One region of the Rhodococcus cercidiphylli genome, then DNA from elsewhere that is predicted to be linked to it. Evidence: predicted binding sites of a transcription regulator. Region 1 holds the regulator's gene; each other region holds the start of a gene.
What was found. Region 1 encodes LexA, which represses DNA repair genes until DNA is damaged. Its sites were predicted from a motif close to CGAACANNTGTTCG; they were not measured.
Positions count from the first base shown of each region.

Region 1 (7,627 bases):
GTCCGATCTTCGACGAATCTGCGAGCACCACAACGTGGTTGGCTGCATCGACCATCGCGCGCTTGACGGCTGCCTCGTCGCTGTCCGGGGTGGACAGGCCGTGCCCGACGCTGATGGCGTTGGTACCGATGAACGCGACGTCCACCCGTAGCCATTCGAGGGCGCGCAGTGCTTCGTCGCCGACGGCAGCCTGGGTCGTTCCGCGCACCCGCCCGCCGAGCAGTCGAAGACTCACGCTCGGCATGGTTGCGGCCCGGGCGGCGATCGGCACCGAGTTGGTCACCAGAGTCAGCTCGCGGTCGTGGGGAAGCAGGCCCGCCAACCGGCCCGTCGTGGTGCCCGCGTCGAACACCGCACTGCCGCCCACCGGTGGCAGGAAGGACAACGCCGCGGCTGCGATGGCGTCCTTCTGGTCGGCGCGGGTGAACTCTCGCTCGGAGACGCCGGGCTCGAGTGTGGTCAGTGCGGACGCGGGTACTGCTCCACCGTGGACGCGGCGGACGACTCCCATTCGGTCGAGGGTGGCGAGATCGCGTCGCACGGTTTCGGTGGTGACGCCGTACGTTGCAGACAGATCGTTGACGGAGACGCGGCCGTGCGTGCTGATCAGTTCGGCGATGGCGTGTTGGCGTTCTTCGGCGTACACCTGCGTCTCCTTCCCGGTTGATGTTGCTTTATGTTGTTTTACGCCCGTGTGTGTTGACATGTCAAGGGTTTGGAGTAATCTCGGTCACAACACAGGCAAGTGAGTGAGTACGCCACAGCTCGCCGAACAGATGCGATGACCTTTGTTCACGCAGGATCCGAGGAGGACCACATGACGGGATCGGTTAGCACCGCTTCGACCGGACACACCGACACGACAGTCGATGCAGCCGGGGCCGGAGCAGCGCAGACGACACTGCGCGGCACACCCGTCGTGCCCGGCGTCGGATACGGACCCGTCATTCGTCCCGGTGCCCGCCCGTCCATCCCGGCCGACACCGGCGAGGTCGCCGAGGCCGATCGGGAGTCCGAGAAGGCCGTCTTCGACGCCGCAGCGAATGCTGTCGCCTCCCGACTACGCGGTCGCGCGGAGCTCGCGACCGGCGCTGCTTCGGAGGTTCTGTCTGCCAACGCCGCGATGGCCACCGACCGCGGATGGCTCGGGGCCGCTCGCTCCTCGATCGCCGAGGGCAGTTCTGCCGTCACGGCAACGGCGGCGGCAACGGAGAAGTTCGCCGCGATGTTCACCCAGCTCGGCGGGCTGATGGCCGAGCGTGTGACCGATCTGCGCGACATTCGCGATCGCGTCATCGCCGAGATCCTCGGCGTTCCGGAGCCCGGTGTTCCGGTACCGGACCAACCGTCGGTGCTGTTCGCCGACGACCTTGCGCCCGCCGACACCGCCGGCCTGGACCCCACCCTGATCGTGGGACTCGCCACCTCGCTGGGCGGTCCGACCAGTCACACCGCGATCATTGCGCGCCAGCTGGGCATTCCGTGCATCGTCGCCGTGGCTGGGCTCGACGACATCGCAGCGGGTACGAACGCATCGGTCGACGGAACCAGCGGCCGCATCGATCTCGAACCCGACGCCGACTCGGCCCGCGCTGCCGTGGTGTCTGCCCGCGACGAGCTCGACCGGGTATCCCAGTGGGTCGGTCCCGGAACCACCGCCGACGGCCACGCAGTCGACATTCTCGCCAACGTCCAGGACGGTGCCGGTGCTCGCGCGGCGCGGTCGAGCGCAGCGGACGGCGTCGGTCTGTTTCGTACCGAGCTGTGCTTCCTGGACCGCGACTCCGAACCCACCGTCGACGAGCAGGCCGAGATCTACGCACAGGTACTCGACGCGTTCGCAGGCAAGAAGGTCGTCGTTCGGACTCTCGATGCCGGCTCGGACAAGCCACTTCGGTTCGCCACTCATCCCGACGAGGCCAACCCGGCCCTGGGCATTCGCGGCATCCGCATCGCCGAGGCCGATCGAGGGATTCTGTACCGCCAGCTCGACGGCATCGCAGCAGCCGCCAAGGCGACCGATTCCTCCCCGTGGGTGATGGCTCCGATGATCGCGACGGCGCTGGAGGCAAAGGATTTCGCTGCCGACGTCCGCGAGCGCGGACTCACTCCGGGGGTCATGATCGAGATCCCCGCCGCCGCTCTGCTCGCCGAACACATCCTCGAGCACGTGGACTTCCTGTCCATCGGTACCAACGATCTGGCGCAGTACACGATGGCCGCCGACCGCATGTCCGCTCAGCTCGCCGGCCTGACCGATCCGTGGCAGCCGGCCGTGTTGGCGCTGGTGGCGCACACCGCGGCCGCGGGAGCCAAGGCGGGCAAGCCCGTCGGAGTCTGCGGTGAGGCCGCTGCCGATCCGCTGCTGGCCTGCGTGCTGGTAGGGCTGGGCATCACCTCGCTCTCGGCTGCGTCGGCTGCCGTCGCGCACGTGGGGTCGAAACTGGCAACGGTCACGCTCGCTCAGTGCAAGGAAGCGGCCGCGGCCGCCCTGAAAACGGACAGCACCGCCGCTGCCCGCGAGGCAGTGAGCGCGATTCTCGGCTGATCCAATAGTGTTGCCTTCCATCATGAGAACTCTCGGTTGGACGCTGCACGGAAACGGAAAGACCGTCGACGCCGGGGCGGTGGTCTCGCCCGATGAGCGATTGACGTGGCCCCGTACCATCGGTATCGGAATGCAGCATGTGGTCGCGATGTTCGGCGCGACCCTGTTGGTTCCGACGATCACCGGATTTCCGGTGTCGACGACACTGCTGTTCTCGGGCATAGGGACGGCGCTGTTCCTGGTCATCACCCGAGGCCGGGTGCCCAGCTACCTGGGTTCCTCCTTCGCGTTTCTGGCCCCGCTCGGTGCCACCCAAGCCGACGGACCTGCCGCCCAGCTCGGAGCCGTGCTGTGTGTGGGCGTCGTACTGGCAGCGGTGGGCTTCGTGGTGAAGTTCGCAGGGCAGCGGGTACTCGACGCGGCGATGCCGCCCGTCGTGACCGGTGCCGTCGTGGTACTCATCGGGCTGAACCTGGCACCGGCCGCCACCACGTCGTTCGAGGCACAGCCGCTGATCGCAGCCATCACCCTGGTCGCGATTCTGTTGGCGACAGCGGTAGGACCTGGCCTGATCGGGCGACTGGGAATCCTGCTCGGCGTCGTCGTGGGTTGGGTGTTCGCCGCAGTCACCGGAGGGATCGCGCAACCGCGGCTCGACGCATTGAGCGCTGCGAGCTGGATCGGTCTGCCCGAGTTTCGTGGACCGTCGTTCGAGCTGTCGGTGATCCTCGTGGCGCTGCCGGTGGTGATCGTCCTGGTCGCCGAGAACGTGGGGCACGTCAAAGCCGTCGCCGCGATGACCGGCAAGAACCTCGACGATGTGGCCGGCGACGCCTTGATCGCCGACGGGCTGGCGACCACGCTGGCCGGAGCGGGCGGCGGTTCGGGAACCACCACCTACGCGGAGAACATCGGCGTCATGGCGGCCACTCGTGTCTACTCGACCGCCGCGTACTGGGTCGCATCGATCACCGCGACGGTGCTCGCGTTCTCGCCCAAGTTCGGTGCACTGATCTTCACCGTGCCCGACGGGGTCATCGGCGGCGCAACCCTGGTTCTGTACGGCCTCATCGGGCTGCTGGGCGTACGCATCTGGACCGACGCCAAGGTCGACTTCACCGATCCGGTCAATCTCATGGTCGTCGCTGCAGCGCTCGTCGCCGGAATCGGTGACCTGACGCTGTCCGTCGGATCGGTCGAGCTCGGCGGTATCGCGTGGGGTTCCGTCGGCATCCTTCTCGGGTACCCGATCGTCTCGGCGCTCGCGAGAAGGGCGGGCAAACGCGCACGGTAGCGGGGTCGGTCACGAATCGCGCGCGTTTTGGTCATCGACCTCCGTGACGTCCCGAACGTACTGTTGGAGCGTGATGTCAGTCGTACCGACGACCGCGAATGACACCGTTCACAGGTCGATGTCGGTATGCACCGAACAAGGAGATCTGCGTGGAACGCACACTTTTCGAGCCCGAGCACGAGTTGTTCCGGGAGTCGTACCGGAAATTTCTCGATCAGCACGTAGCGCCGAACCATGCGAAGTGGGAAGAGCAGAACATCGTCGACCGCGACGTCTGGGTCGAGGCCGGTAAGCAGGGCTTCCTCGGAACGGCAGCGCCCGAGGAATTCGGTGGCGGCGGAGTCAAGGACTTCCGCTACAACGCCATCGTCACCGAGGAAACCACCCGCGGCGGATACAGCGGTATCGGCTTCACCCTGCACAACGACGTCGTCGCGCCGTATTTCATCGACCTTGCCAACGACGAGCAGAAGCAGCGCTGGCTCCCCGGATTCTGCTCCGGCGAACTGATCACCGCGATCGCGATGACCGAGCCCGGCACCGGAAGCGACCTGCAGGGCATCAAGACCAAGGCTGTCCGTGACGGCGACGACTGGGTGCTCAACGGCTCGAAGACGTTCATCACCAACGGAATCAACGCCGACCTGATCATCGTCGTGGCCTGCACCGACCCCGAGAAGGGCGCACAGGGCTTCAGCCTGCTGGTCGTCGAACGCGACATGCCCGGATTCGAGCGCGGCCGCAACCTCGACAAGATCGGCATGAAGGCTCAGGACACCGCCGAACTCAGCTTCACCGACGTGCGCGTGCCCGCCGCCAACCTGCTGGGCGAGGAAGGCATGGGCTTCATCTACCTCATGCAGAATCTGCCCCAGGAACGCCTGTCGATCGCCGTCGTCGCGGCCGCCGCGATGGAATCCGCGCTCGAGATGACGATCCAGTACTGCCGCGACCGTAAGGCCTTCGGAAAGTCGATCGGCAAGTTCCAGAACACCCGATTCGTGTTGGCGGAGTTGGCCACCGAGACCACCGCCACCCGCATCATGGTGGACAAGTTCATCGAACTGCTCAACGAAGACAAGCTGACCGTCCAAGAAGCTGCCATGGCGAAATGGTGGACCACCGAGAACCAGGTCAAACTGATCGACCGGTGCCTGCAGTTGCACGGTGGCTACGGCTACATGAAGGAATACCCGATCGCCAAGGCGTACATGGACTCCCGTGTGCAGACCATCTACGGCGGCACCACCGAGATCATGAAGGAGATCATCGGCCGCGGATTGAATCTGTGATCCGCTGATCCGAAGAACGCGAAGGGCCGCAGCACATGTGCTGCGGCCCTTCGCATGTCACTGCCGTGACGATCTCTACAGCTTGCGCATCACGGTCACGACCTTGCCGAGGATCGCGGCGTTGTTGCCCGGAATGGGCTCGAACAGCGGATTGTGCGGCAGCAGCCACACCTCGCCCTTGGACCGCTTGAACGTCTTGACGGTGGCCTCCCCGTCGATCATCGCAGCGACGATGTCACCGTTGTCGGCCACGGACTGCTGACGAACCACCACCCAGTCGCCGTCGCAGATGGCCGCGTCGATCATCGACTCGCCGACCACTTTCAGCAGAAACAGAGAGCCCTGACCGACCAGCTCGCGGGGGAGCGGGAACACGTCCTCGACGGCCTCTTCGGCCAGGATCGGACCGCCGGCGGCGATCCGGCCCAGCACCGGCACGAACGTCGGGGTCGGCAACCGATCCTGTTCCTCGGACGCGGGCGAACCGTCGACCGCGGCGGCAGCCTGGTCGGCCTGCACCTCGTCGAGACCCCGGACGTCGACGGCACGGGGACGGTTGGCGTCGCGCCGGAGGAAGCCCTTGCGCTCGAGGGTGCGCAGCTGGTGAGCAACGGAAGAGGTCGATGTCAGACCGACCGCATCGCCGATCTCGCGGATGCTGGGCGGGTAGCCGCGCTCGGTGACCGACGCGCGAATGACCTCGAGTACCTTCCGCTGCCGCTCGGTCAGACCCGCACTGATGTCGGTGCCGACCTCCATGGCCTTTGACGTGGGTTCCGCAGCCGACTTTCCTGCTGCGGCCTTGGTGGCGGTGGCCTTGGCTCCGGTCGTCCTGGAACCCGTCGTCGTGGAACGCGTGGTCGACCTCGTCGAGGTCTCGTCCTTCATGCTGTCGGCCTCCTGCTGGTGTCCTGGGATCCGGTCTGCGGGGTAGGTCTGCGCGGACTGGAGTTGATGGTGTCGACTCGTGTGGCGTGTGGTTTCTGACACGAATCTAGCGTGTATCAGCTGTTGAATCAAACATCTGTTCGACTCGTGTCGCGTTTTCTGCAGACTTTGTCGGAGGCTCGTGATAGAACTTCGAACAAGCGTCCATCGAACGCCTGATCGAACAATCGATCCAACGAGCGAAGTCGAGGTTCCGATGACCATCATCACCGATCGCCCCACCGCCGCCGGTGTCCGTGCCCGGTCGACCGTCGTCGAGCGTCGTCGCCGGGCCCGTCCCGTTCTGCGGAGTCCCCTCGGGATGCACGGTGTCACCACGGTGCCCCGTACGCAGAGCGCACCGTGCGTTCCGGTCCTCGACCCGTCGTGGACCGACGTCACCGATCGTGAGGAGGCCGATCGCGAGTTCGACGCGACCTCCGCGCACTTCGCGAGCCAGCCGGTTCGACTGCGATCGCTGGTGTTGTGGATGCTCGCAGTGGTCGTCGTGGCCGGTGGTCTGATCGGCATCGCGAACCTGCGAGCCGTCGCACCCGATGCAGGTGTGCAGCCGGCCGGTGTGGTCGAAGTGCACGACGGAGCTCTCGTCGAGTACACGACCGGCAGATGACCACCGCCCCCGTCGGGTTCGAGAAGGCTGAGTATCCTCGGTGGACTGCCCCGATGTGCGTGCTCGTCGTCGGAGCATCGGCTACGACGGAGGGTCCCTCATGCATTGCCCGTTCTGCAGGCATCCCGACTCACGCGTGGTCGACTCGCGTGAGATGGACGAGGGACAGGCAATCCGGCGGCGTCGCTCCTGCCCGGAGTGCGGTCGTCGTTTCACGACCGTCGAGGCAGCAGTGCTTGCAGTCGTGAAGCGCAGCGGCGTGACCGAGCCGTTCAGCCGCGAGAAGGTCGTCAAGGGAGTTCGACGCGCGTGCCAGGGCAGAGATGTCGACAACGATGCGCTCAACCTGCTGGCACAGCAGGTCGAGGACGCAATCCGTGCAGCGGGATCAGCGGAGATCCCCAGCAACGAGGTGGGATTGGCCATTCTCGGTCCGCTCCGTGATCTGGACGAAGTGGCGTACCTGCGCTTCGCTTCCGTGTACCGCTCGTTCAGTTCGGCCGAGGACTTCGAGAAGGAAATCCACGAACTGCGTAAGCACCGCGAGTCCGCCGACATCGACTGACAGTTCCGCCCGTCAGCGGCTCTGGTCCGAGATCGCCTTCTCGATACGCTTCTCGGAGACCGGATACGCCGTACGAATCCCTTGGGCGAACAGTCCCACGCGCAGCTCCTCGATCATCCAGAACAACTCCTGCACCCCGGAACTGTTCTTTCTGCTCTCCGGAAGCGAATCCAGCAGTCGTCCGTACGACGCGTACACCCGATCGAGTACATCCATCGCCGCCGCGTCACGGCCTGCGCTGCTCGGCAGAGTGGCCAACCGCTTCGTCGCCGCCGCGAGATAGCGCGGCAGGTCCGCCAATCTGCGAGAACCGAACTCGGTGACGAATCCGCGAAAGATCAAGCCGTCGAGCTGCTCCCGAACATCGTCT
Region 1 is NZ_JAWLKE010000001.1:475,729-483,355, forward strand. It holds gene R3P95_RS02300 (DeoR/GlpR family DNA-binding transcription regulator) at 1-646, opposite strand, end outside; gene ptsP (phosphoenolpyruvate--protein phosphotransferase) at 818-2,548, shown strand; gene R3P95_RS02310 (uracil-xanthine permease family protein) at 2,571-3,842, shown strand; gene R3P95_RS02315 (acyl-CoA dehydrogenase family protein) at 3,992-5,134, shown strand; gene lexA (transcriptional repressor LexA) at 5,210-5,893, opposite strand; gene R3P95_RS02325 (hypothetical protein) at 6,279-6,692, shown strand; gene nrdR (transcriptional regulator NrdR) at 6,793-7,257, shown strand; gene hrpA (ATP-dependent RNA helicase HrpA) at 7,270-7,627, opposite strand, start outside.

Region 2 (7,627 bases), on a different contig from region 1:
CCCGAGAAACCCGGTACCGCCGGTTACGATGAAGTTCGCCATGCGAGCCGACCCTACTCCGAAGTAAGTTCCGGTGCTAGTGCCCGATACCGGCTTTTTCGTGCACTTTCTTCATCCAGGCGGGTGCCCACCAATTGGCCTCGCCCATGAGTTTGACCAAGGACGGAACCAGCAACATACGGATGATCGTCGCGTCGATGATCAGAGCCAGAATGACTCCGACGCCGAGGAACTTCATGATCGACAGACCCGAGATGGTGAAGGCACCGGTGACGACGATCAGAATCAACGCCGCCGCAGTGACGATGCGTCCGGTGCGTTGGGCACCGAAGATCACCGCTTCCTCGGTAGTCGCTCCCGCCGCGCGGGCCTCGACCATGCGCGACATCAGGAACACCTCGTAGTCGGTCGACAAGCCGAAGATGACCGCGAGGATGAGAACGACGAACGTCGACTCGAGCGGTCCTGGGGTGACGCCGAGCAGGGAGGCTCCGTGGCCCTCTTGGAACACCCACGTGAGTGCGCCGAAGGTTGCGCCCAGGCTCAGTCCGGCCATCAGTACGGCCTTGACGGGCAGCACGATCGAGCCGAACGCGAGGAACAGCAACACCAGCGTCGAGACGACCATGATGGCGATCATCACCGGTAGCCACTTTGCGATTGCAGCATTGCCGTCGTCGACGTTGGCTCGTCCACCGCCGACGAGGATCTCGGTGCCGTCGGGAGGGGCAATCGAGCGCAGTGCAGACACTGCCTCGGATTGAGATTCGGCCTCGGTCAGGCCGCCGGTCGGCTCGCTGTAGGACGCCTGAAGTGTCACGAAATCGTCTTTGGAGCCCAGGAATTCGGCGCGAGCGATACCCGGTGTGGATTCCACAGCCGAGGTGAGGGATGCGATGGGTGCGCCCTGAGGCTTGACGCCGTCCAGGCCGCGAAGAACCACGGTGGCACCCTCGCCGGTGGATTCGAAGTCGGTGCCGAGCGTCTCGAACGCCATGCGCGCAGGATTGTCCTTCGGCAGCGCCGTGTAGTCGACCTCGCCGAGTGAGACTTTCAGGATCGGGGTGGCGATGATCAGCAACCCGGCGACGATGACGGCCGCGACGATTCCCGGATGCTTCATCACGCGGGTGACGACGCCGCCCCAGAACTTGTGTGCCCGTGCATCGCTGCGATCGGACGCGGTACGCGACCACGTCCAGGAGTTGATGCGGGGGCCGAGAATCGCGAGCAGTGCCGGAATCACCGTCAGGGACAGGACGGCCGCGCTCGCCACCGCCGCCATGGCCCCGAACCCGAGGGATCGGATCACCGCCTGCGGGAAGACGAGCATGCCCGCGAATGCGCAGATCAGCAGCAGTCCGGAGAAGACGACGGTCTTGCCTGCGGTGGACACCGTGCGGACGGTCGCGTCGAACGGCGTCGACCCGCCGCGTAGTTCCTCGCGGAATCTGCTGACGATGAACAGTCCGTAGTCGATGGCAAGGCCGAGCCCCAGTAGCGACGCGACATTGATGGAGAACGAGCTGACTTCGGTGAACTCGGTGAGCACCCGCAGGATGGCCAGTGAACTGAGCACGCTGAGGATGCCGACGAACACCGGGACCGCTGCGGCGACGACGCCGCCGAAGATGAATATCAGCAGCAGCAATGTGATGGGAACAGCGATGATCTCGGAGCGGACGAGGTCGCGTTCGAGGGTTTCGCTGAGCGATACCCCGACCACCGACGCGCCGGCGAACTGCGATTCGATGCCGGGTACTTCGAGCTGGGGCGGCAGGTCGCCGAAGGTGTTGAACGTGACGCCCGAGTTCGCCCCGAGGGACACCGTCGCCAAGGCCTTGGTTCTGTCTTTCGAGATCAGAAATTCTCTGCTGACCGGGTCTGCGGTCCAGTACGAGTTGACGTTGCCGAGGGTGTATCGACTCGTGAACTCGTCGATCGTCGCTTGCACTCGGGGGCCGATGTCGTCGATCGTCTCGCCCTCGGGTGCGGTGTAGATCGCCACGATGTCGGGAGTCGGTTGGCCGATGCCCTGTAGGAGCCGTGCCACCTCGGACGATTCGCTGCCGGCGTCTGCGTAGCCGCCCTCACTCAGTTTCGAGAAGACGCTCAGTCCCAACACCCCGCCGACTGTGACGACGGCGACGACGACAGCCAGCACCCATCGTTTGTGCGATACGACGAACGAGGCCCAACGGGTCACGACGGTGCTCCGGCTCTGTGGAAGGGGTCAGTGGCGACTCGACTGTAGTTGATCGTGTCGGACCCCCGTGCTCTCATTAGAACAAGTGTTCGATACAACGGCGATGCGGTGAGGGGAGGGCTCGATGGGATGGAACGACGGACCACCCACGTGGTCGGAGATGGAGCGCGTCCTGTCCGGACGTCCCAAGCCGGCGGCCGAGGGCGACGGCGGCGACAGCCCGGCTTGGTCGCGAAAGAGGGACGTCTACGACCGCACCATCGACAAGCCCGTGCTGTCCACGACGCCGTATGCAGAATTGCATGCGCACTCGGCGTTCAGCTTTCTCGACGGTGCCTCGCAGCCCGAGGAGATGGTCGAGGAGGCGGTACGCCTGGGCCTCGAGTCCATCGCCATCACCGATCACGACGGTTTCTACGGGGTCGTGCGCTTCGCCGAGGCAGCCAGAGCTCTCGGCATCGGAACCGTGTTCGGTGCCGAACTCTCACTGGACACGCATCGATCCCGAGCCGGGGAGACCGATCCCGACGGCACTCATCTACTGGTGCTCGCTCGCGGCCAGGAGGGGTATCGCCGGCTCTCGCGTCGGATCGCGGCCGCACACCTGGCCGGCGGAGTCAAAGGCAAGCCGCAGTACGACATCGACGAACTCACCGAATCGGCGGGCGGGCACTGGCAGATTCTCACCGGTTGCCGAAAGGGTCATGTTCGGCAGGCGCTCTCGCGCGGTGGTCCGGAGGCGGCCGAGTCCGCGCTGCGCACTCTCGTCGACCGCTTCGGGGCCGATCGCGTCACCGTCGAACTCACCCGGCACGGAATTGCCGACGACGACGAGCGCAACGATGCGCTGGCGATGCTGGCTCGAAAGTACGGTCTTCCGACGATCGCGACCACGGCCGCGCACTACGCCAGTCCGCGCAGCAGGAGATTGGCCATGGCGATGGCCGCTGTGCGCGCTCGGAGCAGTTTGGACGAGGCTGCCGGTTGGTTGGCACCGACCGGCGGCGGACATCTACGGTCCGGAGCGGAGATGGCGGAACTGTTCGAGCACTATCCGGGCGCGGTGCGCGGTGCCGTCGAGCTCGGTCGTGAGTGTTCGTTCGATCTGAAGCTGATCGCGCCACGCCTCCCGCCCTTCGAGGTGCCCGACGGGTACACCGAGATCAGCTATCTGCGTCGACTCACGTTCGAGGGGGCCGCCCGTCGGTACGGCTCGCAGTCGGCGAACCCGGCGGCCTATTCGCAGCTGGAGTACGAGCTCGACATCATCGAGAGGCTCGAATTCCCCGGCTATTTCCTGGTGGTCCACGACATCGTCCACTTCTGCAAGACACACGACATCCTCTGTCAGGGAAGAGGTTCGGCGGCCAACTCGGCTGTCTGCTTCGCGATCGGCATCACCAACGTCGACCCGGTGGCGAACAAGCTGCTGTTCGAGCGGTTCCTCGCACCCGAGCGCGACGGGCCACCGGACATCGACATCGACATCGAATCCGATCGTCGAGAAGAGGCGATCCAACACGTCTACGCCAAGTACGGCCGCACTCATGCCGCTCAGGTGGCCAACGTCATCACCTACCGCGGCAAGTCGTCCGTGCGAGACATGGCCCGTGCGCTGGGCTTCTCACAAGGGCAGCAGGACGCATGGAGCAAGCAGATCACCCGCTGGTCCGGAATCGGTGATCAGGAGGGCGACGGTATTCCCGAATCGGTTCTCGAACTCGCGCGGCAGGTCGAGGGCTTCCCGCGGCACCTCGGCATTCACTCCGGTGGCATGGTGATCTGCGATCGGCCGATCGCGGACGTCTGCCCGGTGGAATGGGCGACGATGGAGAATCGCAGTGTGCTCCAGTGGGACAAGGACGACTGTGCCGCAGTGGGTTTGGTGAAGTTCGACATGCTCGGGCTCGGCATGCTCTCGGCGCTGCACTACATGATGGACCTGATCGCCGAGCACAAGGGCATCAATATCGAACTCGCCTCGATCGACCTGTCCGAGCCTGCGGTGTACGAGATGCTCCAGCGAGCCGATTCGGTCGGGGTGTTCCAGGTCGAGTCTCGCGCGCAGATGGCCACTCTGCCGCGGCTCAAGCCGCGGAACTTCTACGATCTGGTGGTCGAGGTCGCGCTGATCCGTCCCGGTCCGATCCAGGGTGGTTCGGTGCACCCGTACATCAAGCGCCGCAACGGACTCGAGCCGGTGATCTTCGAGCATCCGTCGCTGAAGAAGGCACTCGATCGAACACTCGGAGTGCCGCTGTTCCAGGAACAGCTGATGCAGATGGCCATCGACGTCGCCGGCTTCAGTGCCGCCGACGCCGATCAACTGCGCCGTGCGATGGGGTCGAAGCGATCACCGGAGAAGATGGAACTGCTGCGTGGGCGGTTCTACGACGGGATGCGCGATCTTCACGGCATCACCGGCGCGGCGGCAGACCGAATCTACGAAAAGCTGTCTGCATTCGCCAATTTCGGCTTCCCCGAAAGCCATTCGCAGAGTTTCGCCTCACTGGTGTTCTACTCCTCGTGGTTCAAGCTGCACCACCCGGCGGCATTCTGTGCCGGCCTGCTGCGCGCTCAACCGATGGGTTTCTACTCGCCGCAATCCCTGGTCGCCGACGCCAGGCGGCACGGTGTGCTCGTCCACGGTGCAGACGTGAACGCCAGTCTCGGCCATGCGAATCTCGAGGCGAACGGCCTCGAGATTCGCATGGGGTTGGCCGATGTGAAGTTCATCGGGACCGCAGTGGCCCAGAAGATCGTCGACGCGCGAGACGCACACGGGCTCTACACCTCGTTCCTGGACCTGACCGGACGCGTCGAACTGTCGGTGGCGCAGGCGGAATCGCTGGCAACGGCAGGTGCACTCGGGTGCTTCGGCATCACTCGCCGAGAGGCACTGTGGGCTGCGGGTGCAGCGGCGGGGGAGCGTCCGGGACTGCTCCCTGGCATCGGAGCGTCGACGAAAGCGCCTGCGCTACCGGGAATGTCGGATCTCGATCTGGCCTCGGCCGACGTCTGGGCAACCGGTGTGTCACCGAATTCCTATCCCACGCAGTTCTTTCGAGATCGGCTCGATTCGCTCGGCGTGATTCCCGCGAACCGGCTGCTGCAGATTCCGGACGGAGACCGAGTGCTGGTCGGCGGAGCGGTGACGCATCGCCAGCGGCCGGCAACTGCCGGAGGCGTCACGTTCATCAACCTCGAGGACGAGACCGGGATGGTCAACGTGGTGTGCTCGGTCGGGTTGTGGGCCAAGTACCGCAAGCTGGCGATCACGGCTCCGGCGTTGCTGATTCGGGGAAAGGTGCAGAACGCCGAGGGGGCGGTGACCGTGGTGGCCGACCATCTGCAACTGATGGATCTCCGAGTCGCATCCAGATCCAGGGACTTTCGCTGACACTCGAGCTAAAATTTGCATAGCCTTGCCTAAGTGCTACTTTACTGCTCAACCAAAGTTCCAGTAAAGATCGAGCAATGGAGTACACCGAAGTGAGAACGTTCCGCGTCCCCCACCTGCTTGTCGCAGCCGCCGCGACCTCGCTGCTCGTGCTCGGTGCGTGCAGCACCGACTCGGCCACAGGTGAGTCGACCGACGCAGCAACCGTCACCATCGAGACGAACAACGGCAGCATGGAGGTTCCCGCGAATCCTGTGCGCGTGGCAGCACTGGACAACACCTCGTTCGAGACGCTTCGGGCGTTCGGTATCGAGCCGGTCGCTCTGCCCAAACCCATCATGCCGTCGACGGGCTTCGAGGAGTGGATCGACAACGATGCCATTCTCGACGTCGGAACACATCGCGAACCGAACCTCGAAGTGGTCAGCGAAGCAGAACCCGATCTCATCATCGGCGGCTACCGATTTCAGGAGTACACCGACGAGCTCGGCCAGATCGCGCCGACCATCGACATCTCGCCCGACGACGAGAACTTCGTCGACACTCTGAAGACCCAGACCGAGACACTCGGCGTCATCTTCGACAAGGAGGACCGGGCGGCCGAGATCGTCGCGGCCCTCGACGCCGCGGAGGCTTCTGCCGCGGCGCAGACCACCGGTCAGACGGTGTTTCTTGCCAACGTCAACGGCGGCAAGATCGACAACGGTGCCGCGCGCATCGGTCGTCTCCTCGAACCCCTCACACTGACCGACGTATTCGCAGGGCAGGCAGGCGATGTCCATGGTGACTCGGGTCTGGCACCGGAGACCATCGCTCAGGCCAACCCCGATTGGGTGATCGTTCTGGACCGCGACGCCGCAGCGGGTGAGCCCGGTTCGTCCCCCGCCAAGGCCGTCTTCGACGCTCAGGAAGCCTTCGCCGACACCACCTTCACCACCGAGGACCAGATCATCTACCTCGATCCGTTCTTCTACACCCGCGAGGGAATCCAGGCGTACACCGAAGCGTTCCAATCGATTTCGGACGCGTTCGAGAACGCCGCGTAGGCCCCGGCGAACACCGTTCGACGCATCGCCCACATGACGAACAAGAGACTCCTGCTTGCCGCGATCGTGGTGGTCGTGACGCTGTTGACCGTCGCGTCGCTACTCGTCGGTGGATACGACATCACCGTCGCCTCGATGGTCGACGATCCCGCGGCCAGAAACATGTTCCTGATCTCGCGGGTTCCGCGCACGCTGGCGTTGATCTTCGCAGCCATGGCCATGAGCATCTCCGGGGTGATCATGCAGATGATCACCCAGAACAAGTTCGTCGAGCCCACCACCGCCGGTACGGCGCAGTGGGCCGGCCTCGGCGTTCTGGCCACATTGATCGTGTTGCCCGACGCCCCGCCGATGACCAAGATGCTCATCGCCACGGTGTTCGCTCTGGTCGGCACGCTGCTGTTCGTCGGCGTGCTCCGGCGACTGTCGGTCCGGACGACGTTGGTGGTCCCGCTCGTCGGCATCATGCTCGGGGCCGTCGTCGGGGCCGTCACCACATTCCTCGCCGGGACTTTCGATCTGCTGCAGGCGATGTCGGCCTGGCGGTCCGGCGGGTTCAGTGGCATCGTGCGAGGATTCTACGAACCGATGTGGGCGGTGATCGTCATTGCCGTGCTGGCATACCTGCTGGCGCATCGCTTCACAGTTGCCGGGCTCGGTAAGGAGCTCGCGACCAACGTCGGTATGAGGTACGAGCAGATCGTTCTGGTCGGAGTCGCCATGGTTGCCGTGGCGACCGGCGTCACCACGGTCGTCGTCGGGTTCATTCCGTTTCTCGGACTCATCGTGCCCAACCTGGTGTCGATGATGCTCGGCGACGACGTTCGCAAGAACCTCCCCTGGGTGGCGCTCGTCGGTGCCGGTCTGCTGCTGGCATGCGATCTCGTCGGTCGAACAGTCGTGGCACCCATGGAAATTCCCGCATCGGTCGTTCTCGGAGTTCTGGGGGCAGTCGTGTTCGTCGTTCTGATCGTG
Region 2 is NZ_JAWLKE010000002.1:43,908-51,534, reverse strand. It holds gene R3P95_RS03990 (SDR family oxidoreductase) at 1-42, opposite strand, end outside; gene R3P95_RS03985 (MMPL family transporter) at 77-2,206, opposite strand; gene R3P95_RS03980 (error-prone DNA polymerase) at 2,331-5,606, shown strand; gene R3P95_RS03975 (siderophore ABC transporter substrate-binding protein) at 5,684-6,652, shown strand; gene R3P95_RS03970 (ABC transporter permease) at 6,686-7,627, shown strand, end outside.
Region 2: the regulator LexA is predicted to act here: its motif matches at 2,285-2,298, upstream of R3P95_RS03980 (error-prone DNA polymerase).

Region 3 (7,627 bases), on a different contig from region 1:
CGGTGGCCAGTCTGACCGCGGTACCGATCCCGGGCCCCACCCGAATGGTGCTGCGCCACCGCGCGAGCTGCGCCGAATCGTGGCCGCCGGCGGCCAGCAGGTCGAGGGTGGTCACGATGTGGCAACCGGCCACGACGATGCGGCTGTCGACCTCCCGTCCCGACGCGGTCCTGGTGGTCCAGCCGTGTGGGCGGCGTACGAGCGAGGTCACGGCGTCGCCGAGCGTCAGTACGGCACCGTCGCGCTGTAGCCGAGAGATCATCGCCTCGGTCAGCGCGCCGCTACCGCCGACGGCGCGGCCCGGCGGAAGGGTGTGCATGAGGGCAGCGAAGCCGACCATCGGTGCGGTACCCGGCTCGGACATCGGCGGACCCGACTGTGCGCCGAACCACGCGAGTGCGGCCTTGAGGCGTTCGCTCGAGAACATCTCGTCCAGCAGGGAATCGCCGGTGGCGAGGAATTCCCGCGAGAGCATGCTGCCGCCGTCGGGCGCGCCGAGGCCCCAGAAGGATCGGAGCAGTTTCGCCCCGGTTGGTGGTCCGCCGAACGCACGCATGGTGCGTTCGCTGCGGGGACCCCAGACGGAGACGAAGGTGCGGTAGGCGCGTGCGTCGGCTGTGCCGCAGGCAGCGGCGATGGAGTCGCAGGTTCGGTCGAGATCGCGGTGGAACACGATGCCGCGTTCGTCGGTGCCGACGGCCCCAGGCGCGAACGCCCAGGGATCGCAGTCGATGTAGCGCAGACCGAAGTCGGCGAGTCCGAGCTCCTCGATGATGCCGGTGTGACGAATCATGATGTGCGCCGACGAACCACGGTCCACACGGTGGCCGGGAAAGCGTTCCACCGTCGATACCGCGCCACCGGCGACGGAGTCGCGCTCGAGAACCTCGACCGACATGCCGGCGTCGGTCAGGTAACAGGCAGAGGTCAGGGCATTGTGGCCGGAGCCCACCACCACAGCATCGATCACACCTTCAGGCTACTGGCCCGTCGAGAGGCAACCGGCGGCCCAGGACCGCGAAGGGGCGTCGGTCACCGGCGAACGTGAAGTCGCGTAGTACGTCCGCGAAGCCGAGCCGCCGGTACAACCGCCAGGCTCGATTGTCCTCCTCCGAGACCTCGGGTGTGGACAACATCACGTTCTGCGCGGAAACGCCGTCGAGCAGACGGCTGCACAGTCGTCCGCCGAGGCCGTGCCCCTGAGCGCTCGGCAGGACGTGCAACTCGGTGAGCTCGAAGTAGTCGTCGAGCGTGGCCTCGACGTTCTGTGGGGAATGCCCCGTGCGTCGCAAACCGTCGCGAACCTGTTGATGCCACCACTGGTGCGCGGCACCGTTGTAGCCGTATGCGACGGCGACCAGGGAATCGGGTTGTGTCGGGTCGGTGTTCGGGAGCAGTGCACCGACTGCTCGCCAGCCCGGCCGGTGCAGATGTTCGCTCCACATCGGTGCTCTGCTCTGTTCGGTTCCACGCGGATAGCCCATGGCCTCGACGTAGATGGACAGTGCCTCGAACAGCCGCTGGCGGAATTCCGGGGGCGTCAGATCGACCAGGTACGGCGTTGTCTGCGCATCGGTGACGACTGTTCTCAACCTTTCTTCGGAAACTTGTCGGTGGGCACAGCTATATTGAATGTGTCGAACGGGTGTTCGACAATCGGGGCCGAGTGCGCCGGTGGTTCCGGCTCGGATCCTCGAGTCGGATTCTCCGGAGTTCGACTGTAAGGCTTCGCCACGGTTCCGGCCGCGCCAGGTGCGCGCCGGAGATTCGAACTGGAGGTGTTCGAGTATGACGATCACGAAGGCATTCGATGCCGGAGTGCGGTCGCCGGTGTCGCGTCAGGCTCAGGTTCTGTTGGGTCGAGCGGATGCTCTGCTGTCCGAGTCCATCGGGGAGAGCAATGCCGGAGATCGATTTCTCGGCAGCTACGCCGCCGCACTGAAAGGCGCGGCAGCGGTGCTCGCGTCGTTGCCGAACTCGATCGGAGCGCGTCCTCGTTCACGCAGTGCGTGGGTGTTGATGGCGAAGGCGGCACCGGACCTCGCTGTCTGGGCCGACTACTTCGCGTCCTTCTCGGCCACCCGGGCTGCAGTCGAGGCCGGTGCGTCGAGCACGATCGACGATCTCGACGCCGACGATTTCCAGCGGCACGTCGGTCGTTTTCTGAACTCCGTCGAGGATCGACTCGGCGGGCAGGGGCGTTTCGCGTCCGTCGACCCGATGACCGCACCCTTGTCGGCGTAGCTCACACAGCTGGACGTCAGGCGACAATCGCCACGTCATGCGGTGTTCGCACGGAGTTTTCGGGACGTGCGTCTCGAAAACTTCGGTGTTTCTCAGGAACACATCGACCGAGTAGGTGGTAAGCGGCCGATTCAGCTCGTATCATCGACAACAGGTAGCCGCCAAGGTCAGCTTCCCGTCGTTTCGTAACCGAAATGACCTTCAATATCTGTGCAGGGGGAGGTACCGTGCCACTCTCCGAGCACGAGCAGCGCATGCTCGATCAGATCGAGAGCGCTCTCTACGCCGAGGATCCCAAATTCGCGTCTCATGTGAGGGGCGGTCGCGTACGCGCGGCGTCGAGCAGGAGGCGCTTTCAGGCTGCCGCGCTGTTCGTAGTGGGACTCGTGTTGCTCGTCGCCGGTGTTGCATTGTCGACGAACAGTTTGGCTTTTCTCGTCGTCAGTCTCATCGGCTTTTTGTTGATGTTCGGTGCCGGGGCACTGTTCCTGTTCGGCGGTTCCAGCAAGGGAGCCGCAGCGTCGCAGGACGAAAGCAGCACAGCCAACGATGCTGCCGAGACGTCCGGGCGTTCTACCGGGCAGAAATCGAAGGGTGGTCGCAAGGGCGGCAGCTTCACCTCTCGCATGGAAGATCGGTTCCGTAAGAGGTTCGAGCAGGACTGAATCGACCGGGTTCCATCGAACCGACTCGTCTCCACAACTTCACGCGTCGACGTAGAACAGCATCTCACCCTCGGGTGAGGTGCTGTTGTCGTTTTCTGCCCGCGAACAGACGCCGCAGAATTGCCTGCAGCCCTCCGCTCCGCGTCGAGGGCCGGCTCGAACACTCCCGCGCACGGGAATTCTGGGATCCCTCCCCGACACTCCCCACTTTCACCCACATTCCCCACTTCTCCCCACCGAGGCCCCACTGAAGGGCAGAGATCTGCGTCCATCCGCCACACCCGACGTCGAGGTGCTGGTCAGGCGGCTTCAGTGACGGACCCGAGGGCTGTCGCTCCCGAATCGAACCGGCGATATCACCCGCGGCATCGCTGCCGATGCCGCCGATCTTGTGCATGCTGAGCTGCATGAATGTCACTTTCGCCAAAGTTTTCCGGCTTCGGATGGTTCGAAGTGGGGGAGAGTGGGGTAAAGTGGTCCGCAGCGGAGAGTCGAGGCTGGAGGTGGCGAGTGTTTCTCGGTACCTACACGCCGAAGCTCGACGACAAGGGTCGACTCACGTTGCCGGCCAAGTTTCGGGACGCGCTTGCAGGAGGGGTCATGGTGAGCAAGGGGCAGGATTTCAGCCTCGCTGTCTACACCGCGGCCGATTTCGCAGAGCGCTCTCGGAAATTGACGGCGGCTTCTCGTGCCAACCCCAAAGCCCGTGCTTACGTTCGCCAGTTCTTCTCGGGAACCGACGAACAGCGGCCGGACGGACAGGGTCGAATCACCATCAGTCCCGAGCATCGCCGGTACGCGGGGCTCGAACGAAACTGCGTGGTGATCGGTTCGATGGACTTCATCGAGATCTGGAACGACGAAGCGTGGGCGCGCTACTCCGCTGAGAACGAACAGGATTTCTCCGACGCTTTCGACGAGTCCCTCGGAGGGATCTTGTAGCCCGAACCAGGTCGCCTGCGAGTGCAGCGAGGCCTCTGCCCGATCAGAACCCTGACGTTCTTCCCCAACGCCAGGTTTCGCAGATCAGGACCCTGACGTTCTTCCCCAACGCCAGGTTCCCTATCGGACAGGGACCTCGATGCATTCGCGTCGGCTTCGGTGGGCGACCCGCACGGCCCGGACCCGGGCGAGAAGTACGTACGCGCGACCGGGAGGAACCATGACGGAGGGCACCGGACCGGACGACATCGAGTCGTCCGCCGACCGAACCCACCGTCGATCCGCCGGCCCGCTCCACGTTCCGGTTCGACTCGAACGAGCCGACGAACTGCTCGGACCCGCACTCGGCTCCACCGGCGGTACTCGCGTCATGATCGACGCAACGCTCGGCCTCGGCGGTCACGCCGAGCATTTCCTGCGGACCTGTCCGCACCTGCACCTCATCGGACTCGACCGGGATCCCGATGCGCTCGAGCTGGCCGGAGCCCGCTTGGCTCCATTCACCGATCGAATCACGTTGGTGCACACGACCTACGACGGCATCGCCGAAGCCCTCGACGAGGCCGGTCTGCCTGCTGTCGGCTCCGTTCACGCGATTCTGTTCGACCTCGGAGTGTCGTCCATGCAGTTGGACGAGTCCGATCGCGGATTCGCCTACTCCGTGGACGCCCCACTCGACATGCGAATGAATCCGACCGTGGGAATCACCGCCGCAGACGTCCTCAACACGTACTCGCACGGCGACATCGCACGGGTCCTCAGCACGTACGGCGAGGAACGGTTCGCCGGCAAGATCGCTTCCGCTGTACTGCGACGCCGAGAGCACACGCCCTTCACCACGAGTGGCCCGTTGGTCGAATTGCTCTATGCCGCAATTCCGGCCGCGACCCGGCGCACCGGCGGACACCCTGCCAAGCGCACCTTCCAGGCACTTCGCATCGAGGTCAACGGTGAACTGGATTCGTTGAAGGCGGCGGTACCTGCCGGGCTCGACGCGTTGGCTGTCGGCGGCCGGGTCGTCTTCATGTCGTATCAATCGCTCGAAGACCGAGTCGTCAAGCAGGAGTTGGCACCTCGGATCAAGTCCCGCAGTCCCGAGGGGCTGCCGGTCGAGCTTCCAGGAATGGGTCCGGAGTTCCGGCTCCTGACCAGAGGTGCCGAGCGTGCCTCGGATTCAGAAATAGACGACAACCCACGTTCGGCTCCGGTGAGATTGCGCGCCGCCGAACGGATTGCAAGGAGAGCGGAATGACGGTTCCAGGCACAACCGTTGGAACACAACGCAATCGGGTTCCAGCACCGAGGAACAGGGTCGCTCCGCAGGCTCCACTCTCGCGACCCGAACGTACGAGCAAGGGTGGTGGACGATCAGGCGCTGCACTTCGCGCATACGAGCGCAGGCAGCAGCGTGCGTCGATCCATACCTCGGATTCTGCGCGTGGTTCCGGGGCCGGTGCGCGGCCTTCGCTGAACGGAAGCGCTATCGCCGCGCGAATTCCGTTCGTCGCCTTGATCATCGGCCTGCTCGCCATCGGTCTCGGTCTGACGTTGCTCCTGACCACTCGGTCCGCAGGAGACTCCTACGATCTCAGCGCCGCCAAGGCCGTCAACGCCGAACTCGCTCAGGAGCGGGCGTCGTTGCAGCGTGATGTGGAGTTGGCGGAATCGGCTCCGGAGTTGGCGCGCAAGGCCGCCGAGCTCGGGATGGTCCCGGCGAAGAACTCCGCGCGTCTGATCGTCGCGCCGGACGGCGGTGTCCAGGTCGTCGGTACTCCGGCTCCGGCCGACGGTGCACCGGTGGCACCGCTCGATCCGGTACCGGCCGCGGCCGCAGGCGAGGGCACCGTCGCGAATCCGAGCACGCAGTCATCGCAGCAGCAGACGCCGCGAAGCGCGTCTCAGCCCAACCGAACCTCGGGCACGATCGACACCCGCGCCGCCACGCCGAGTACAAGCAATGGAGCTGGAAACACCGCGCTTGCTGAACAATTGGTTCCCATGAGCATCCCCTCGCTCGAAACACCTTCGGTCGAAGCCCCCGAGTCCACCGGCGAAGCATCGGGTGGCGGGCAGTGACCAGGCCGTCGCCTGCTCCACGCCGTCGGCCACCGAGCCGAAAGCGTCTCGACTCGTCCACCTTTCGGTTCCGTCACGGCACCGGTCGCGTCCTGATGTATGTGGCGCTCGCCGTCGCGGCGGCACAGTTGCTGTGGATTCAGGGATTCGATGCGCCGAGGTTGTCGGCCGAGTCGGCGTCGCAACGCACCACGACTCTCGTCGATCCGGCGATGCGTGGATCCATCCTGGACCGCAACGGCAATCCGATCGCCTTCACGATGGAGGCCAAAGCGCTGACGTTCCAACCGGTTCGGGTTCGCAAGGAACTCGACGAGGCGAGGGCGAAGGACCCCACCGAGCCGGAGACCGAGCAGTACCTCGAGGACATCGCTGCCCGCATCCACAGCGATCTCGGCGATGTGATCAGCGAGAAGGACCTGCTCGCGAAGCTGAAGAGCAACGACGAATTCACTTACCTCGCCCGCGGTGTGGACGCCACCGTGGCGTCGAAGATCAGCAAGGATTTCAAGCAGGTCGGACTCGAGCGTCAGGACATCCGTGAGTACCCGGGCGGATCGCTGGCCGGGAACATCGTCGGTGCCACCGGATGGGACGGACACGGTCTGCTCGGTCTGGAGGATTCGCTCGACGCGACCCTGGCCGGAACCGACGGTTCGCAGACCTACGACCGCGGATCCGACGGTGCCGTCATTCCAGGAAGCTGGCGGGACAAGCAGCCTGCAGTCAACGGTTCGAGTGTCGAACTGACCATCGACGCAGATCTGCAGTACTACGTGCAACAGCAGGTGCAGTTGGCGAAGGACCTGTCGGGAGCGAAGAACGCCTCGGCGTACGTGCAGGATTCGCACACCGGCGAGGTGCTCGCCATGTCGAACGACAACACCTTCAACCCCGGTATCGGAGTCGGCAACAACGAGCGCACGAAGGAGATGGGCAATCTGCCCGTCACCACGCCGTTCGAACCCGGTTCGGTGAACAAGATCATCACCGCGGCCGCAGCCGTCGAGTACGGACTCACCACACCCGACGAGGTGCTGCAGGTACCGGGCAGCATCTTCATGTCCGGCGTGTCGGTCAAGGACGCGTGGGACCACGGCGTCGTGCCGTACACGACGACCGGCGTGTTCGGTAAGTCCTCCAACGTCGGCACCCTCATGCTGGCGCAGCGCGTCGGTGAGGATCGCTACGCGGACATGCTCACCAAGTTCGGCCTCGGCCAACGCAGCGACGTCGGTCTGCCAGGCGAGAGCGCGGGAAATGTACCGAGCCGTGATCAGTGGTCGGGTGGAACGTTCGCCAACCTCCCCATCGGTCAGGGCCTGTCCATGACGCTGTTGCAGATGACGGGGATGTATCAGGCCATCGCCAACGACGGGGTTCGCATCCCGCCGCGGATCGTCGAAGCGACAGTGGACGCCAACGGTCAGCGAACCGAGACCCAGCAGCCGGACGGGGTGTACGTGGTCAGTCCCGATACCGCGAAGACCGTCCGCAACATGTTCCGATCCGTCACCCAGGACGACACCGGGAACCAGCGCGGTACCGGAGTGGCCGCTGGGGTCGAGGGCTACCAGATCAGCGGCAAGACAGGTACGGCTCAGCAGGTCGACCCCGAGTGCAAGTGCTACTCGAACTCGAACTACTGGATCACGTTCGCCGGTATCGCGCCCGCCGACGATCCCCGCTACGTGATCGGG
Region 3 is NZ_JAWLKE010000005.1:151,121-158,747, reverse strand. It holds gene R3P95_RS13940 (phytoene desaturase family protein) at 1-970, opposite strand, end outside; gene R3P95_RS13935 (GNAT family N-acetyltransferase) at 975-1,592, opposite strand; gene R3P95_RS13930 (SAV_6107 family HEPN domain-containing protein) at 1,789-2,244, shown strand; gene R3P95_RS13925 (DUF3040 domain-containing protein) at 2,472-2,909, shown strand; gene mraZ (division/cell wall cluster transcriptional repressor MraZ) at 3,420-3,851, shown strand; gene rsmH (16S rRNA (cytosine(1402)-N(4))-methyltransferase RsmH) at 4,072-5,103, shown strand; gene R3P95_RS13910 (hypothetical protein) at 5,100-5,927, shown strand; gene R3P95_RS13905 (peptidoglycan D,D-transpeptidase FtsI family protein) at 5,924-7,627, shown strand, end outside.
Region 3: the regulator LexA is predicted to act here: its motif matches at 1,639-1,652, upstream of R3P95_RS13930 (SAV_6107 family HEPN domain-containing protein).

Region 4 (7,627 bases), on a different contig from region 1:
CCGTCACCGGTCCGGAGAGCCGGGAGCGGTACGAGGAGCTGCAGAAGGCCGTCGACGATCACTGCCCCGTGCTGGATCTGACGCGCAATCCCACCCCGATTCACACCGTTCTCGAAACGGCCTGATGTCATGAGCGAACGGACATTCGGCCTGCGTACCAGAGCAATTCACGCCGGAGCGAGACCAGATCCTTCCACCGGTTCGCGTGCTGTGCCCATCTATCAGACGGCCAGCTACGTGTTCGAGAATTCCGCGGACGCAGGCGATCTGTTCGCTCTGCAGAAGTACGGCAACGTCTACAGCCGTATCGGCAACCCCACGGTCGCCGCCTTCGAGGAGCGCATCGCGAGCCTCGAAGGCGGCATCGGGGCGGTGGCGTTCGCCAGTGGGTTGGCGGCCGAGTTCGCAGTGTTCGCTGCGCTTGCCGGCACCGGCGACCACATCGTTGCCGCGGCCGGGCTCTACGGCGGCACGGTGACCCAGCTCGACGTCACGCTACGTCGCTTCGGCGTCGAGACCACGTTCGTTCCCGGTACCGATCCTGCGGATTACGCAGCAGCGGTGACGGATTCGACCAAGCTGATCTACGCGGAGATCATCGGCAATCCGTCGGGGGAGATCGCCGACCTCGAGGGTCTTGCCGCCGTAGCGCACGATCACGGAATTCCGTTGGTGATCGACGCGACGATGGCGACGCCGTGGCTGAGCCGGCCCATCGAATTCGGTGCCGACATCGTGATCCACTCGGCCACCAAGTTCCTCGGCGGTCACGGATCGACGCTCGGGGGAGTGGTGGTCGAATCCGGGCGATTCGATTGGGGCTCGGGCAAATTCCCGCAGATGACGGCCCCGGTGGATTCGTACGGCGGTCTGTCGTGGTGGGGAAATTTCGGCGAGTACGGATTTCTGACCAAGCTGCGCAGCGAGCAGTTGCGCGACATCGGCGGCGCACTGGCACCGCAATCGGCATTCACGTTGATCCAGGGAGTGGAGACGCTGCCGCAACGCATGGACGCGCACGTCGCCAATGCTCGGGTGGTCGCCGAGTGGCTCGAGGCAGATCCCCGGATCGAGTACGTGAGATGGGCCGGGCTGCACAGTCACCCACACCACGACCGAGCAGCGAAGTACCTCCCCACCGGTCCCGGTGCGGTGTTCGCTTTCGGAATCGACGGTGGCCGCGAGACCGGACAGGCGTTCGTCGAAAGCGTCCAGGTCGCCAGCCACGTCGCCAACATCGGTGACGTGCGCACCCTCGTGATCCACCCGGGCAGCACCACGCACCGACAACTGACCGACGAGCAACTCCGCGGAGCAGGTGTTGATCCGGAGTTGATTCGGATCAGCGTCGGCCTCGAAGATGTCGAGGACATTCTGTGGGACCTGGATCAGGCCCTGACACTGGCAACAGGAAGGGCGCGGTCATGAGCGAACGCACCTGGCAGGGCCCGTCCGCCCAGGAACGGCAGCGCATTCTGCGGGAGACCAAGACGGTGGCGATCGTCGGAGCGTCCAAGAATCCCTCGCGGGCAAGCTACTTCGTCAACCGATACCTCTCGTCGACGAGCAACTACGAGATCTTTCTGGTGAACCCGACGGTCACCGACATCGAAGGAACGACGGTCTACCCCACACTCGCCGACCTACCGAAGCCGCCGGATCTGGTCGACGTGTTCCGCAAGTACGACGACCTTCCTGAAGTGCTTTCGGAAACCATTGCAGCGCAGGCGAAGACGATCTGGCTTCAATTGGGGCTGTGGCACGAGCAGGTGGCCCATGACGGCGAGGCAGCGGGATTGAACGTCGTCATGGATCGGTGCCTGAAGATCGAACACGCCCGATTCCACGGGGGATTGCACCTGGCCGGATTCGATACGGGAGTGATCGATTCGCGTCGTACCCGCGGTTAGAGGTTCACGCCTTCAGTAGGCGACCACTGATCACGGTGGCCAGTGCACGTGGAGCCAAACGGACACTGCCGGCGCTGATCTTGTTGGACAGGCCGGACACGATGCTGGCGGGGGTGCGGCGAGAGTCCAACGCGCGCAGAGCCGTCGCGACCACTTGCTCGGAGGTCTGGAAGTTGCCCACCGCGGCGTCCTCGGATCCGACGACGTCGAAGAACTCGGTGCGGGTAGGGCCGGGGGAGAGCGCGAGAATCTTCAGCGGCGAGGCGCGGTGCTCGAAGGCAAGCGCTTCGGTGAAGTTCAGGACGAATGCCTTTGTTGCGCCGTAGACGGCCATGTTGGGTGTGGGTTGGTACGCGGCGGTACTCGCGACGTTGATCAGTGCGCCGGTGAGGCCCGGCAGAAAGGCGAGCGTCAGATCGACCAGGGCGCTTACGTTCAGTGCGATCTCGGCGGCGACGCGTGCGGGGTCCTCGTCGGCGAACTTCCCGTGCGTGCCGAAGCCTGCGTTGTTGATCAGGGTGGTGGGGGTGATTCCCTTGTCCGCCAATGTGGTTCGAAGGGTTTCGCCGATGCCGGGGACGCCCAGATCCATGGCTACGACGGTGGCCGTCACCCCGTGATCGGTTTCGATGCGCCGCGCCAGGGTGTTCAACCGATCTGCGCGTCGCGCCACGAGGACGACGTTCTCGCCGCGTGCGGCGAAGCGGGTGGCGAATTCCTCGCCGAGGCCCGAACTTGCTCCGGTGATGAGCGTTGTGGAAGTCACGGCTGCCAATGTAGGCAGTGTCAGCATTGTTGTCAACGCCAACATCGCCTAGGGTGAGGTCATGGCAACGCAGCGCTACCACCATGGCGACCTGCGTGCGGTGTTGCTCGACGAGGCCGAACGGAGCATCGCGCACGGCGGGGTCGACGCGTTGTCGCTTCGGCAGCTGGCCAGAGACGTCGGAGTCAGTCACGGTGCCCCGGCGCGCCACTTCCGTGACAAGCAAGCGTTGCTGGATGCATTGGCGCTGCACGGTTTCGAGGAATTGAACCGCCGGATGGTCGCAGCGGCAACGGGACCCGGTGAGCTGATGGCCAGGTTCCGTGGCGTCGCCCGTGCCTACCTCGGATTCGCCGTCGAACACCCGGAGTTGCTGGATGTCATGTACAGCACCAAGCATCACCCCGACGCCAGTGAGAAGCTGAAAAGCGTTGCGCACGAAAGTATGACCGCCACCGAGACATTGCTCAGCGAGGCCATCGCAGCCGGTGTGATCACCGAGGCTCCACCCGAGATACTCGCGCGCGTCGCGTTCGCGAGCGTGCACGGGCTCGCGATGCTGGCCACCGGCGACCTGCTCGACGGCGTCCCGACCGAGGATCTGCTCGACGCCACCGTGGACACGCTGCTGCGCGGGTTCACCTAAGTTGAACGACATGACCGAATACGACCTGCAGCGCTTCGTCGATGCTCAGGACCCCGTCTGGACCGCGGTGACGAAGGAACTGAAAGCCGGACGAAAGCAGACGCACTGGATGTGGTTCGTGTTCCCACAGTTGGCAGGACTGGGGCGCAGTGCGACCGCCCAACACTTCGGCATCGCCGATCTGACCGAGGCGGAGCTGTACCTGTCCCACGAAGTACTGGGTCCTCGCCTGAAGAAGGCGGCCCGGCTTGTGGTGGCTGTCGAGGGGCGGACGGTCGACGAGATCTTCGGTTATCCCGACAACCTGAAGCTGCATTCGTCCATGACGCTTTTCGCCGAAGCTACCAAGGGTCCGTCCGTATTCGGCGAAGTGTTGCAGAAGTATTTCGCCGGTGAATTCGATGGCCCGACACTCGACTTGCTCGACGAGCGATACCGCTAGCATCGCACCCATGACCACTCCACTCGCCGGATCCATTGCCTTCGTCCACGCCAGCTGGCACCTGGACATCGTCGATCGTGCGCGAGTGGGATTCGCCGCCGAACTGGAGAAGCTCGGACAGGCCGAGACGACGCTCGACGTGTTCGAGGTGCCAGGGGCCTTCGAGATCCCACTGCATGCACAGCGGTTGGCCAAGACGGGCAAGTACGTCGCAATCGTCGCCGCTGCGCTGGTGGTCGACGGCGGAATCTACCGACACGATTTCGTCGAAACAGCGGTCATCGACGGCCTGATGCGAGTGCAGTTGGACACCGACGTGCCGGTGTTCTCGGTGGTGCTGACGCCACACCACTTCCACGAACACGCCGACCACACAGCCTTCTTCACCGCGCACCTGGAGAAGAAGGGTGCCGAGGCTGCACGCGCAGTGGTGAAGACTCTGGCGTCGCTGGGGACCATCGGCTGACGCTGGTCCGAGCCTCCGATATCGATCGCGACGGAAGGCCGGTTCGACGCCGACTGGGAGGCCAGCGGGTTCGAGTTACGGGAAGTTGCACCCGAGACCTTCCTGCTGACGTACACCCTGCTGCTCGACGACCGGCTCACCCGCAGGGTCACGGTGTGGCAGCGAAGTAACGATGCTTGGAAGATTCTCTACCACCAAGGAACTGTGGTGTTCGACCGCGAATCGTGAAGAATGAGTCGGCTCCTATCACACGCCACCGGCAATTTTGATTCTCGAATCCTTATGCAGGGCAATAGTTTTCGATTGCACTATGGTTGTACATAGAACACCTGTTCGATACACTTGCTTTCATGACCACGGAGATCTGGCAACTGAGCGAGAGTGAACTCCTCGCCGACGCCGCCGCGGTCTCCCACCGAATCCAGTTGCTCGAGGCCAGGCGGATCGCTCTCGTCGCCGAGATCGACACCCGCGTCTCACGGGAGAAACTGGGCTTCCCCGGACCCGCCGGATGGCTGACCTCCACCACCCTGCTCTCACCGTCCAAGGCCACCAAGATCGTCGCCCTCGCCCGCGGCATGGCTGCGTTTCCCGACATCGCCGACGCCGTGAACACCGGTGTCATGTCCGTCGATCACGCCGCCCTGATCCTCACCTTCGCCGAAACCCCACCGAAGGATCTCCCGGAAGAGGGTCGCAATATGGCCCGCGCCGCCTTGATCAAATCTGCGACAGGACCCGACGCACGCACCGGCCGGATCCGAGCAGCGATCACCAGACTCGAAGACAGCTTCGGCACCAAGAAACCACCCGCCGAGAACACCGACCGCAACGAACTCTTCGCCTCCACAACCCTCAACGGGCGGCTGGTGCTCAAAGGAGACTTCGATGCTGTCACCGGCGAGAAACTGCTCACTGCCCTCTCCCCGTTGACCGAACCCCACCCCGCCGCCGACGGCACCGGGACACTCAAAATCACAGACGACCGCAGCCCCGCCAAGCGCAGAGCCGACGCCTTCGGACACATCCTCGACCACTACCTCGCCTCGAGCGATCGGCCCATCGAAGGCGGAGAGCGCCCGCACCTGAACCTGCACATCCGGTTACAGGACCTCACCGACCTCCAGAACTGCGGAGGCGAAGACGACATCACCGACGACGAAACCTCACGCGCAGCAACAGAATCCGACACCGACACAGCCGATCCCGTCGACATCAACACCGGTGGCCCCATCGACACTGACGCAGCCACCGAACCGGACAACGAAAACGGCAATGGCGGTCGCGGTGAAGGCGGAGTCGCAGCTGATCGTGGCGCGTATCGGGACTTGTTCGGCGACGGCACCTCGGTGGGGTGGCTGCCGTGGATGGGGCCGCTCTCCCGCAACACCTCCCGCCAGTTGGCGTGTGATTGTGTCCTGACCGCGATCGTGATGGACGAGAACGGCAACCCGTTGAACCTCGCCCGCACCGCCCGTACCGTCACCGCGAAACAACGCAGAGCTCTCACCGCCCGCGATCACGGCTGCGCCTTCCCCGGCTGCGGAAAACCCGCCGCCTGGACCGAAGGACACCACATCTGGCACTGGGGCGACGGCGGCCCCACCGACATGAACAACCTGGTTCTGCTGTGCGGGTTCCACCACCGCCTCATGCACCACTCCGATTGGGAAGTGTTCATCGGCACCGACAACCACCCCTGGTTCGTACCGCCGGCAACCGTCGACCCCTACCGGCAACCCAGGCCATCCCACGCCCGAGCAGGCCCCCACATCGCGTGAGCGTCAGGAAAGACTCCAGCCCCGCACCGAGAACACGGTGCGGGGCTGGATGAGATTGTTCGACAGGCCGATTCGAGTGGAGCGGCTAGTCGTTGGCGTGCAATGCCGCGTTCAGTTCGACACCGGTGCCCTTCCACGGCACCACCTCGACAGCACCCGACAGTGAGTTGCGACGGAACAGCAGGTTCGACTTGCCGGACAACGTGGCAGCCTTCACCACTGTCCCATCCGGACCGCTCACTTTCGTGCCGGCGGTGATGTAGAGCCCGGCCTCGACGACGCAGTCGTCACCGAGCGAGATGCCGAGCCCGGAGTTTGCGCCCAACAGGCAGCTGTTACCGACGGAGATGACGTTCTTGCCGCCACCGGAGAGTGTGCCCATGATCGACGCACCGCCACCCACGTCGGAGCCGTCGCCCACCACGACACCCGCGGAGATGCGTCCCTCGACCATCGAGTTGCCGAGCGTGCCGGCGTTGAAGTTGACGAAGCCCTCGTGCATGACCGTCGTCCCGCTGGCCAGGTGCGCGCCGAGACGAACGCGGTCGGCGTCGGCGATACGAACTCCGGTGGGAACGACGTAATCGACCAGGCGTGGGAACTTGTCGACTCCGTACACGGTCACCGGACCGCGGGCGCGCAGCTTTGCGCGCACCGTCTCGAAACCGTCCACGGCAGCAGGCCCGAAGTTGGTCCACACCACGTTGGCCAGCAGACCGAACACTCCGTCGAGGTTCTGCCCGTGCGGCTGAATCAACCGGTGCGAGAGCAGATGCAGTCGAAGATACGCATCGTGGGCGTCGATCGGGGCGTCGTCGAGCGAGGCGATGCTGGTGCGCACTGCGACTACCTCGACGCCGCGCGCCTCGTCCGGTCCGACGAGAGCGGCCAGCTCCTCGGGGACGTCCGAACCCTCGAGCCGGGTGGTGCCGGTCTCGAAGCCCGACCCGAGCTCCGGGCTCGGAAACCAGGTGTCGAGAACAACGCCCGATGTCGTGATGTTGGCGATTCCTACTGCTGATGCTCCATGTGCGCTCACGGGACGAAGAATACGCGGTGGGCCGAATGCGGTGGGCTCGGCAACCGGCTCCGGTCGGCGACTGTTCTGCACACGGTCTCGGGCGTGCAGATTGCGGGAACACCTCGATTCGGGTGCTGCGTCGGTTCGTTATCGGTTCGACTGCCGAGCGTGATCGCATCGGGATGCATGCCGACGAATCGGCCGCGGGGGAGCTGACAGAGTGTGTCCGGTGATCACTCGTACCGCCTCCCGTAGCCGTGGCGCGACCTCGGTGATGGCGGGCAGTGTGTCCTTCACCGGGTTGGTGACAACCCTGGCGACGACGATCGTGCTCGGAGTCGCACTGGGTTTGGTTGTCACAGGCGCGTGGTAGACATCGTCATCGGCTGACAGGGGGTCGCCGAGGCTGGGGGAGAGTCATGAATTCGAGCAAGTCCGCGCGCGTACGTTCGATCGTCACGGCTATTGCTGCCGCTGTGGTGGTGTCGGGCGGCGTCGCCCTAGGCTCCGGCACCGCAGCCGCAGATCCCGATTGCGCCGGAGCAGGCGGGCCGTCGGCAGTGGTCGCACGAATCCCGGGGTCAGCTCTGGAAGG
Region 4 is NZ_JAWLKE010000004.1:448,736-456,362, forward strand. It holds gene R3P95_RS12640 (OsmC family protein) at 1-125, shown strand, start outside; gene R3P95_RS12645 (O-acetylhomoserine aminocarboxypropyltransferase/cysteine synthase family protein) at 130-1,428, shown strand; gene R3P95_RS12650 (CoA-binding protein) at 1,425-1,910, shown strand; gene R3P95_RS12655 (SDR family NAD(P)-dependent oxidoreductase) at 1,915-2,721, opposite strand; gene R3P95_RS12660 (TetR/AcrR family transcriptional regulator) at 2,738-3,322, shown strand; gene R3P95_RS12665 (DUF1810 domain-containing protein) at 3,333-3,764, shown strand; gene R3P95_RS12670 (6,7-dimethyl-8-ribityllumazine synthase) at 3,775-4,230, shown strand; gene R3P95_RS12675 (HNH endonuclease signature motif containing protein) at 4,581-6,011, shown strand; gene dapD (2,3,4,5-tetrahydropyridine-2,6-dicarboxylate N-succinyltransferase) at 6,097-7,050, opposite strand; gene R3P95_RS12685 (hypothetical protein) at 7,262-7,405, shown strand; gene R3P95_RS12690 (SMP-30/gluconolactonase/LRE family protein) at 7,452-7,627, shown strand, end outside.
Region 4: the regulator LexA is predicted to act here: its motif matches at 4,553-4,566, upstream of R3P95_RS12675 (HNH endonuclease signature motif containing protein).